One region of the Shewanella sp. 6_MG-2023 genome, then DNA from elsewhere that is predicted to be linked to it. Evidence: predicted binding sites of a transcription regulator. Region 1 holds the regulator's gene; the other holds the start of a gene.

The links. The regulator MetJ, encoded in region 1, represses methionine synthesis genes. The targets are predictions, from matches to a motif close to TAGACGTCTAGACGTCTA.
Region 2: the regulator MetJ is predicted to act here: its motif matches at 2,253-2,270, upstream of Q4533_RS17290 (methylenetetrahydrofolate reductase).

Annotation. Positions count from the first base shown of each region.
Region 1 is NZ_JAUOQU010000025.1:68,533-72,969, reverse strand. Features, by position in the region: gene Q4533_RS14740 (conjugal transfer protein TraF) at 1-855, shown strand, start outside; gene Q4533_RS14735 (sulfite exporter TauE/SafE family protein) at 917-1,657, opposite strand; gene metJ (met regulon transcriptional regulator MetJ) at 1,808-2,122, opposite strand; gene metB (cystathionine gamma-synthase) at 2,330-3,490, shown strand; gene Q4533_RS14720 (bifunctional aspartate kinase/homoserine dehydrogenase II) at 3,553-4,437, shown strand, end outside.
Region 2 is NZ_JAUOQU010000036.1:30,903-35,339, forward strand. Features, by position in the region: gene Q4533_RS17280 (TonB-dependent copper receptor) at 1-1,657, opposite strand, end outside; partial or broken gene Q4533_RS17285 (type IV pilin protein) at 1,896-2,033, shown strand; gene Q4533_RS17290 (methylenetetrahydrofolate reductase) at 2,274-3,248, shown strand; gene Q4533_RS17295 (B12-binding domain-containing protein) at 3,723-4,437, shown strand, end outside.

The DNA.
Region 1 (4,437 bases):
GTTATTAATTTAAATGCCCTCAACGGCACTAACGCCTCGGTATCAGCCGCAATTGGCGCAGCATTAGTATTGCCAACTCAAACCGTGCCAATGGCGCTATTTTACAAAAGTCATCTTGACGCTATGGGCGTTGCTGATATTGCTCAAGGTGATATTGATATGCTGACTAATCTCGATCCCGCCAACCCTCCTGCAGATCTCACTGACTTAGACTCTCAAGGCATTGTATTAGCCGCCGGAGTCACAGATTTTGGGGTGGCGTTAAGCTTTCCACTATCTATAGTTAACATGCCTGTAAAAGTTGGGATTTCACCTAAGTTTCAACGCATTGATACCTATCATTACAGTGCCAGTGCCAATAACTTTGATGTCGATGATTTTGATGATGATAAATATCGAAATGATGACAGCTTATTTAACCTTGATCTTGGGGTGGCTATTGAGCCAACAGAAAGCTTAACCTTAGGGCTGTCTGCTCGTAATTTATTCAGTAAAAAAATAACCACAGTTGAAGCTCAAGGACGGACATTTGAATACCAAATTGAGCCGTTAGTCACAGTGGGAGCTGCTTATGATTGGTCCAGAGTCACCTTAACCACGGATATTGATCTGGTGGAGCAAAGCCGTTTTAGCGAGTTTGATGCGGTGCAGTATTGGCGAGTGGGCGGTGAAGTTAAAGCCACTGACTGGCTGTTTTTACGCATGGGCTACCGCCATGACTTAAAAGATAATAGCGTAGATATTTACTCTTTCGGCACCGGCTTTGCCATCGGCCAAGCCTTTAAGCTGGATATGAGCGGCAGCTATGGTGATGATGCCATTGGCGCTGTGCTGCAAACTTCTTATCACTTTTAAGCGTTATCATTTTTAGCTGTCATCATTGTTGCATTTATATCTGCCACAAAAAGATGATCGACTAGCCTGCTGATAATTCAATTAACGACTTAAGGGTTAGCAATAATGCACTTAAGCTACATAACACCATAGTGGCGATGCGAGTCTTATTTTTATCAACCTTATTGGTTAGCTTTCCTGCGGCAATATTTCCGAGTATGACAGATGGCAATAGCATCAATGACAACCACAGATGCTTTTCTTCCACTAAGCCTGCAAGCATTAAAATAATCAGTGCGATCATTGAGCTGAAAACAAAAAAGATCGATAGCGCGGCTCTAAACTGCGGCGCATCTTTACCGGCTAATAAAATCGCTAATGGTGGCCCACCAATGGCGGCAATATTTCCAAATACCCCCGACAAGACACCTGCAATAAATAGCGAAAGCCGATTTACTGGCGCTGTGATCTTAAAAATACTCAGCAACACCGCTGCGCCGACAATAAAGGCAATGGCTAACCCCAGTACTGCTTGGGGGGCAAACAGTAATAAACCTGCGCCCATAAAGCCACCAGGTATTCGCCCCAGCAGCGCATATTGCAGCCCATTAAACTCCAGTTGAGTACGTTCACGCAATAAGGTCAATAAGGCGATGGAAAAACCCATCATAATCACAGGGGCTGGGACTAATTGTGGGTCGATGATATAGAGAAGTGGACTGGCAACAACCGCAAGCCCAAAACCGATAAGGCCTTGGGTTAATGCGCCTAGAAAAATGATAACCGATGCAAGCATCAAGGTCTGCGGATCGATAAATTCCATTGTCGACTCTTTAGGCGCAATACTGCAACTCACTCTCAGCTTGAGAGCTCGATGCGTTAAATGACGAGCAGTGTTTGATTAATTGAGCAGGCTTATGCTTTAGCGCAAGTACTTTAGCGCAAGTACTTCAGCGCTAGTCGCTAGCTTGACTTAATCAAGATCTTCCCACTCAATTCCCATGGCATCCATCAAAGCTTTTGCTTCAGATGGGATGCTATCAGGCCCTTCTTTTGATAAGTCACCGTCATTTGGCAGTGGTTGTCCAGTGTAGGCATGCAAAAATGCTTCACACAGTAGTTCACTATTGGTTGCATGACGTAAGTTATTAACCTGGCGGCGGGTACGTTCATCAGTCAATACTTTTAAAACTTTTAAAGGTATGGATACCGTGATTTTTTTAACTTGTTCATTTTTTTTGCCATGTTCGGCATATGGGCTGATATAGTCGCCATTCCATTCAGTCATTAACTCACCTTTATACGATAGATTCGTGGCAGATTTTAACCGCTAAATAATAACAGTCAAATTATTGCGGTTATTCTATAACGAATGGAAATAGATTTCTTTATGTTTAGACGTCTAAACGGCTGATTTGTATTGACGATGTGACTTAGCTTAGGTACATTTAGCCATCTAGACATCTCTTTAGTGTGTATTCTTTAGGAGTTTACAATGAGCAAACATCGCGCAGCTACGCTAGCAGTACGCCAAGGTATCGAGTCAGATACCCAATACGGCGCTGTAGTCCCGCCGATTTATCTATCAACAAACTATTCTTTTGATGGCCATAAAAACCCTAGAGAGTTTGATTATAGTCGTTCAGGAAACCCGACGCGCTGCGTGTTAGGTGAAGCCATTGCCAAACTTGAACATGGCGCTACTGGGGTGGTTACTTGTACCGGTATGGCTGCGATTACCTTGGTCACTAGTTTATTAGGCCCCGATGATTTACTGGTTGTGCCTCACGATTGTTATGGCGGTAGTTACCGTTTGTTCACAAATCTTGCCAACAAAGGCCAATTTAAATTACTGGTGATTGATCAAACAGATGAGCAAGCACTCAGTGATGCGATTGCTCAGAAACCTAAAATGGTGTGGTTAGAAACGCCGTCAAACCCATTATTACGTGTTGTTGATATCAAAGCTATTGCTGAGCAAAGCCATAAAGTCGATGCCTTAGTTGTGGTTGATAACACCTTTTTATCGCCAATTTTGCAACAGCCATTAGAGCTAGGCGCTGATATCGTCATGCATTCCACCACCAAATATATCAATGGTCATAGTGACGTTGTAGGTGGCGCTGTGGTGGCAAAAGACCCTGAACTGGGTGAGTTACTACACTGGTGGTCAAACACCTTAGGGCTAACAGGCTCGGCTTTTGATAGTTACCTAACCTTACGTGGCATTCGTACTTTAGCTGTACGTATTCGCGAGCATCAAAAAAATGCTGAGCAAGTTATTGACGTACTTCAGGCCAGCAATCTTGTCGAAAAAGTGTATTATCCAGGCTTAAAAGACCACCCAGGTCACGATATTGCAGCTAAGCAACAACAAGGCTTCGGCGCTATGTTAAGTTTCGAACTTAAAGGTGGTGAAGCAGAAGTGGTCGCCTTTTTAAATGCACTGTCTATTTTCAGTGTTGCTGAAAGCTTAGGCGGAGTGGAAAGCTTAGTTGCCGTACCTGCAACCATGACCCATAGAGCAATGGCGCCTGCAGCACGGTATGAAGCTGGCATTAAAGATACTTTACTGCGACTATCTGTCGGGATTGAAGATGCTGAAGACTTGGTTGCCGATATTGAAGTAGGCTTAGCTGCTGTCGCTGCGCTTTAAGTTAATCTCCCTTGGCTATATTCATGTAGTCAGGCTGGTATATGTTGTTTAAGGAGTGAAAAATGGCCCGCAGTCATTTACATAAATTTGGTGGTTCAAGTCTTGCTGATGCAGATTGCTATCGCCGCGTTGCCCATATTTTACTGACTCATGGCAACAGTGATGATTTAGTCGTTGTTTCAGCTGCGGGTAAAAGTACTAACTTTTTATATAAATTACTCTCCTTAAGAGAAAACGGTGACTTGTGGCAAGAAGAGCTACAAGTACTGGTGAGCTATCAGCAAAACCTGATTGAGCAACTTCTCTCAAACGAACAAGCGCGCGATTTACGTGAGCGCCTATCAACCGATAAATCGCAATTAGTCAGTTTATTGTCCCTTGAAGAGCGCAATGAATTTCAGCTCAATCATGTATTAAGCTTTGGTGAGCGTTGGTCAGCACGATTAATGGCAGCCTTATTAAGAGAGTCTGGCGTTGCTGCCGCGAATATTGATGCCTGCTCACTGCTGGTGGCTGATGAAGGGCCTGTGCCGAATATTCGTCTTGATGAGTCCCGCGAAAAAGTCCAAAAGCTGCTGGATGCTAATCCAAATACACGGTTAGTTATCACCGGCTTTATCTGCGCCAACAGTAAAGGGGATACATTATTACTTGGCCGCAATGGCTCAGATTACAGCGCCACCTTAATTGCCAGCTTAGCGGACATTGAACGAGTGACTATTTGGACCGATGTTGAAGGGGTATTTAACGCTGATCCGAATAAAATTAATGATGCCAAATTACTTGAAAGCATGTCACTTGCTGAAGCCGATCGTTTAGCTAAACTCGGCTCGCCAGTACTGCACAGCCGAACTTTACAGCCCTTATTTGATACTAATGTTAGTCTCGCGGTGCGCTCAAGTTACGCATCACATACTGACTTTACCCTTATTGCGCCCCAAAGTTCG
Region 2 (4,437 bases), on a different contig from region 1:
TCTCACCATGGCTATAACTGACGGTGGTTTGCGCCGACCATTGATCAGTAAATGGATATAGCAGGCCTAATTCGCCGCCCCAAATCGTTGCATCAATATTGTAAGCTGCGGTCTTGGCAGTATTAGCATCAATTAAGATGTAGTCTGCCACTTTGCCGTAATAAAACGCCGTGGATATTTCAATATCGTCTTGATAAATCCAGCCAACATCAAGCTGGGTGGTTTTTTCAGCATCTAAATCAAATGCCTTAAGTGACAAATCATTATTGTCTGCCTTCATGAACTCCCAATAGTCAGGAATACGTTGGGCATGGCCGCCGCCAATATAATATTGGCTTTTATCAGTCTCAAACTCGTAGCGAACAAAGCCACTGAATAAGTCATCATCACGGCTGCCTTGCTGGGCCACATATAAACTGGTTTGCCATTGATCCATTCTTAGCCCCGTCAAGATTTTACCTTGGTTAAGCTGATAACTTGATTCAACAAATAAGCCGGTATTGATATAAGCCATGTCCTGCATAAAGGGTTTTGCTAATAAATCATCTAGGCCATTATCTTCTGCTTGATTGATGCTGCGTCCTTTGTGCTTACTGTCCATATAGTCAAGCCCGACAATGGTTTCCCATTTTTCATTGGCTGAAATATCAAACCATAAATGACCACCTGCGGTTTTTCGTCTGACATTAGTGCCTGCATTTACGCCGCGGTCAAACTGATCCATAACGTGATCGTTTTCATTACTATATAACTGAAAATCAATATTATTCAGCCAGTAAAAATCAACATCCTTTTGCAGCAGAAAGGTGACATTTTCATTATCGATCACACGAGCTTTATTGGTTCTGTCAGCGTACTCAGCCTCACCGCTTGAGCTGCCATAAGCAAGCTCAACCACGGTTGATTCGTCGGGGGTCCAACCTAAAGCAAAATTGTAATTATTACGGTCATAAAGGGATTGAATGGTGGTACCATCACCGTCTTGATAATGATCGCTTTTAGACTTATTAGCATCAAAATCAATGTAATGGGTTTCAGTACCTGCTTTTATTTCGACTAAGTAATCTTCACGGCCAAAACTGCCACCGGTTACGCTGGCGCGACCTTCAAGGCTTTTCTCACTAAAGCTATGGCGATCTTTTTCAAATAATACCGTCCCTGCGGAACCTACTGGGCCATATTTTACTGTTTGTGGGCCTTTAATCACTGTAATGGCATCATAGGCTTCTGGATAAATATAAGCTGTTGGCGGATCCATACGTCCGCCACAGGTGCCATAAACATGCTGGCCATCATCAACAATACTGATGCGTGAACCGCCCATGCCTCTTAAAGAAGGGTCGCCACCTGCGCCGCCTTTTCTGGCGATACTAAAACCGGGGATGGTTTTTAAGTAACCTGCACCGTCATAAGCGGGCAGCGGTAATCTGGGCTTTTTGGGATCGGTGACAACTTTGGCAGGATCGCGCATTAACTCCCCAGTCACCACAAGGTAGTCATCACAGCTTTTATTATCGCAGTGCTGCTTGTGTTTTTTTTCTTGGGTGGTTTCAACAGCCTGAGTGTCTGTGGGATTAGCCTCAGTGGCTTGAACGAAGGAAGTGGGTAAAAAACCTAAAGCGACAGCGATAGAAATCATCAATTTAGAGCGGTACATAAACAGTCCTATGACAAACCTATAATATTTGTGCGGACATTTATAAATTAACCAGAACAGGTTTCAACTTAAAACCAACAAACTGCGACACTATGTCACAGGCTAATTTAAGGGAGATCAAAAATACTAAACTCTTATAAATAAAAAACTTTTTATTCAAGTAGATAAGTAGGGGTAGCAGCCCATTTGAAATAACATCGCTGCCAAATAATAAACTGAATAAATGGATTTTTGAGCCATGGCGCTTAACCATAATAAGGGTTTTACCTTAATTGAGCTCGTAGTCGTTATCATTATTCTTGCCATTCTAGCGGTTACTGCCGCACCTAAATTCATCAATTTATCAACCGATGCCAGAATTGCGGCATTAAACGGCGCAGCGATAACTCAATAAAGTCACCTCCTCAGCCAAGTACATTAACCACAACTAATAGGGAAAATGTGACTCTGCTTGCTCTATATTCAAACCCACAGACAGATAAAATCATCTGAGTTAAAACTTATCGCCGACTAATTTAAGTGGTTATTAATTATTTCAAAAAATACCCTTTTTCGGGCTTAACAAGGGTCAAAATTTAAGACACAATGGAGATAACATCCATCTAGACGGCTAAACATGAAAAAATCATTAAAACAGCGTTCATCCGATCATCACCGTGGGATCTATTTTATTGGTACAACCCCACCAAAAATCGATACTGATTTTGAATCGGTCAGTATTATCGCTGATAAATTGTTAGCTCGCCTTGATGAGATAAACTTTGATGGTTTGATCATCTACGATATTCAGGATGAAACCAGCCGCATTGATACCCCAAGGCCTTTTCCCTTTAAAGCCACTCATGACTCTGGTACTTACGCTCAGCTAATCAATCAAAAGTCAGGCAAGCCAGTTATTGCTTATAAGAGCGTTGCCGGTCTTGATGAACAGGGCTTTAGTGAGTGGTTGTCCCGCGCTTGGTATCAAAATAATGTCAGAGACTTGGTATTAGTGGGATCGCCATCGACTCAGGTTGCAAGTTCATTACCATTAAATGACGCTTACCGCGTATTAGCGGCGCACTCTCAAGCGTTCTACCTTGGTGGCGTGGCCATTGCAGAGCGCCATTTAAGTAAAAAAAATGAACATATTCGCCTGTTAGGTAAATCAAACCAAGGCTGTGAATACTACATCACTCAGGCGGTGTATAACGCCCAAGCAACCATTGATATGTTAACCAGCTACGCCAAAGAATGTGCGTTAAACAATATCAAGCCTAATCGCATCATCCTGACATTTTCACCTTGCGGCAGTGCTAAAACTCTGGAATTTATCAACTGGTTAGGTGTGTCGGTACCCGAAGCTACCAGCCAGCGTATTTTGTCGGCAGAAGATCCTCTGTATGAGTCAATTAAGATTAACCACAGTAACCTGCTGCAAATTTTAGCCGCGGTTATTCCGCTTAATATCCCATTAGGGCTGAATATTGAAAGTTTAACTAACCGTAAAACTGAGATTGATGCCTCGATTTTGATGTACAAACTGCTAAAGGGCACCATGGATCAAGCCTTAGCCCAAAATCAAATTGATCAATTTGTGCTAAATAAATAGTCCTCAGCGATAAAATCTTGCCCTATGGTGTTAATAGCCGCCATAAGGCAAGCTTTCAGCGTCAAGCGCCAGTAACAAATGGCTTAGCCATAAGCGCTTATATTGACTCTAAAAAATCACATAAACCACAATTAAATATTGAAAAAAACCAATAATATCAGTTATTGTTGAATTAAATATGGGGGGATAACTGTAAATTAGCAGTAATGGTTAAAGGTCAAGTGTTAGCCTATAAGTCAGCAAGGTGCTTGCTAAGTCGAAGCATTAACCAACAGCGCTAAAGGCCCTCAGTTATCTCATCAACGCATTTCAAACAAAGGCACAGTCATCACTTAAACTTGCCTAATTTTTTACTACTTTTGCTTCAATGATAACCAGCAATGAGCTTTATTATGACTATAATAGCATTAGGTTTTGTCGACTTTTAACCTCGCGCATAAGTTCAATTTGTATCTGTTCAATTGAGGACTAACTATGGATAGCCAAAAACTCAATACACTACTTGCCACAGTGACTGACAATGCCATTAATGCATATTGTCAATTCGGTGAAGAAATGCTGGTAGAAATTAATCGCTGGATTTCAAAGCCCGAGCAAAGTCGTTTTTTAAATGGCAATTCGCTGGACTTATTAATCAATAATCACCGCAACCACCTTGGGTTTATCTCCCAGGTTATTGAATCCCGTGATGGAACCGCTTTAGTGAAAGCACTTCCCTGGGTCTATCAGGCTTATCATTCTCAAGGGGTGCCATTTCTCTACTTTAAAGAAGAACTAGAAAAATGGCAGCAATTGATTTTAAAGACAATTCCACCAATTGAGGCTGCACAATTAGTGCAAATATACGATTGGATGCTTAGGGCCCATGATGAGTGCTGTAGCCTAATAAAAGGCAACCGAGAAGAAGAGTTTATTGCAATGGATAACCCCTTTCTCCACTATATTATTACAGGTGATCACCGTAACGCCTACAGCTATGCATTCAGTAAAGTCACTACATGGGAAGACTTTGAGCGTTTTTTTAATAATGAGGCTCAGCCCGCTCTCTATCAAATAGGTTTGCTTTGGCAAAATGGTGACGTATCAGTATCCACCGAACATTTAGCCACAGCCATTACCAATCGTGTGCTCACTGGGCTGCTAATGCACCTAGACCTTCCAGAAATAACTAAACCAAAGATATTGGTAA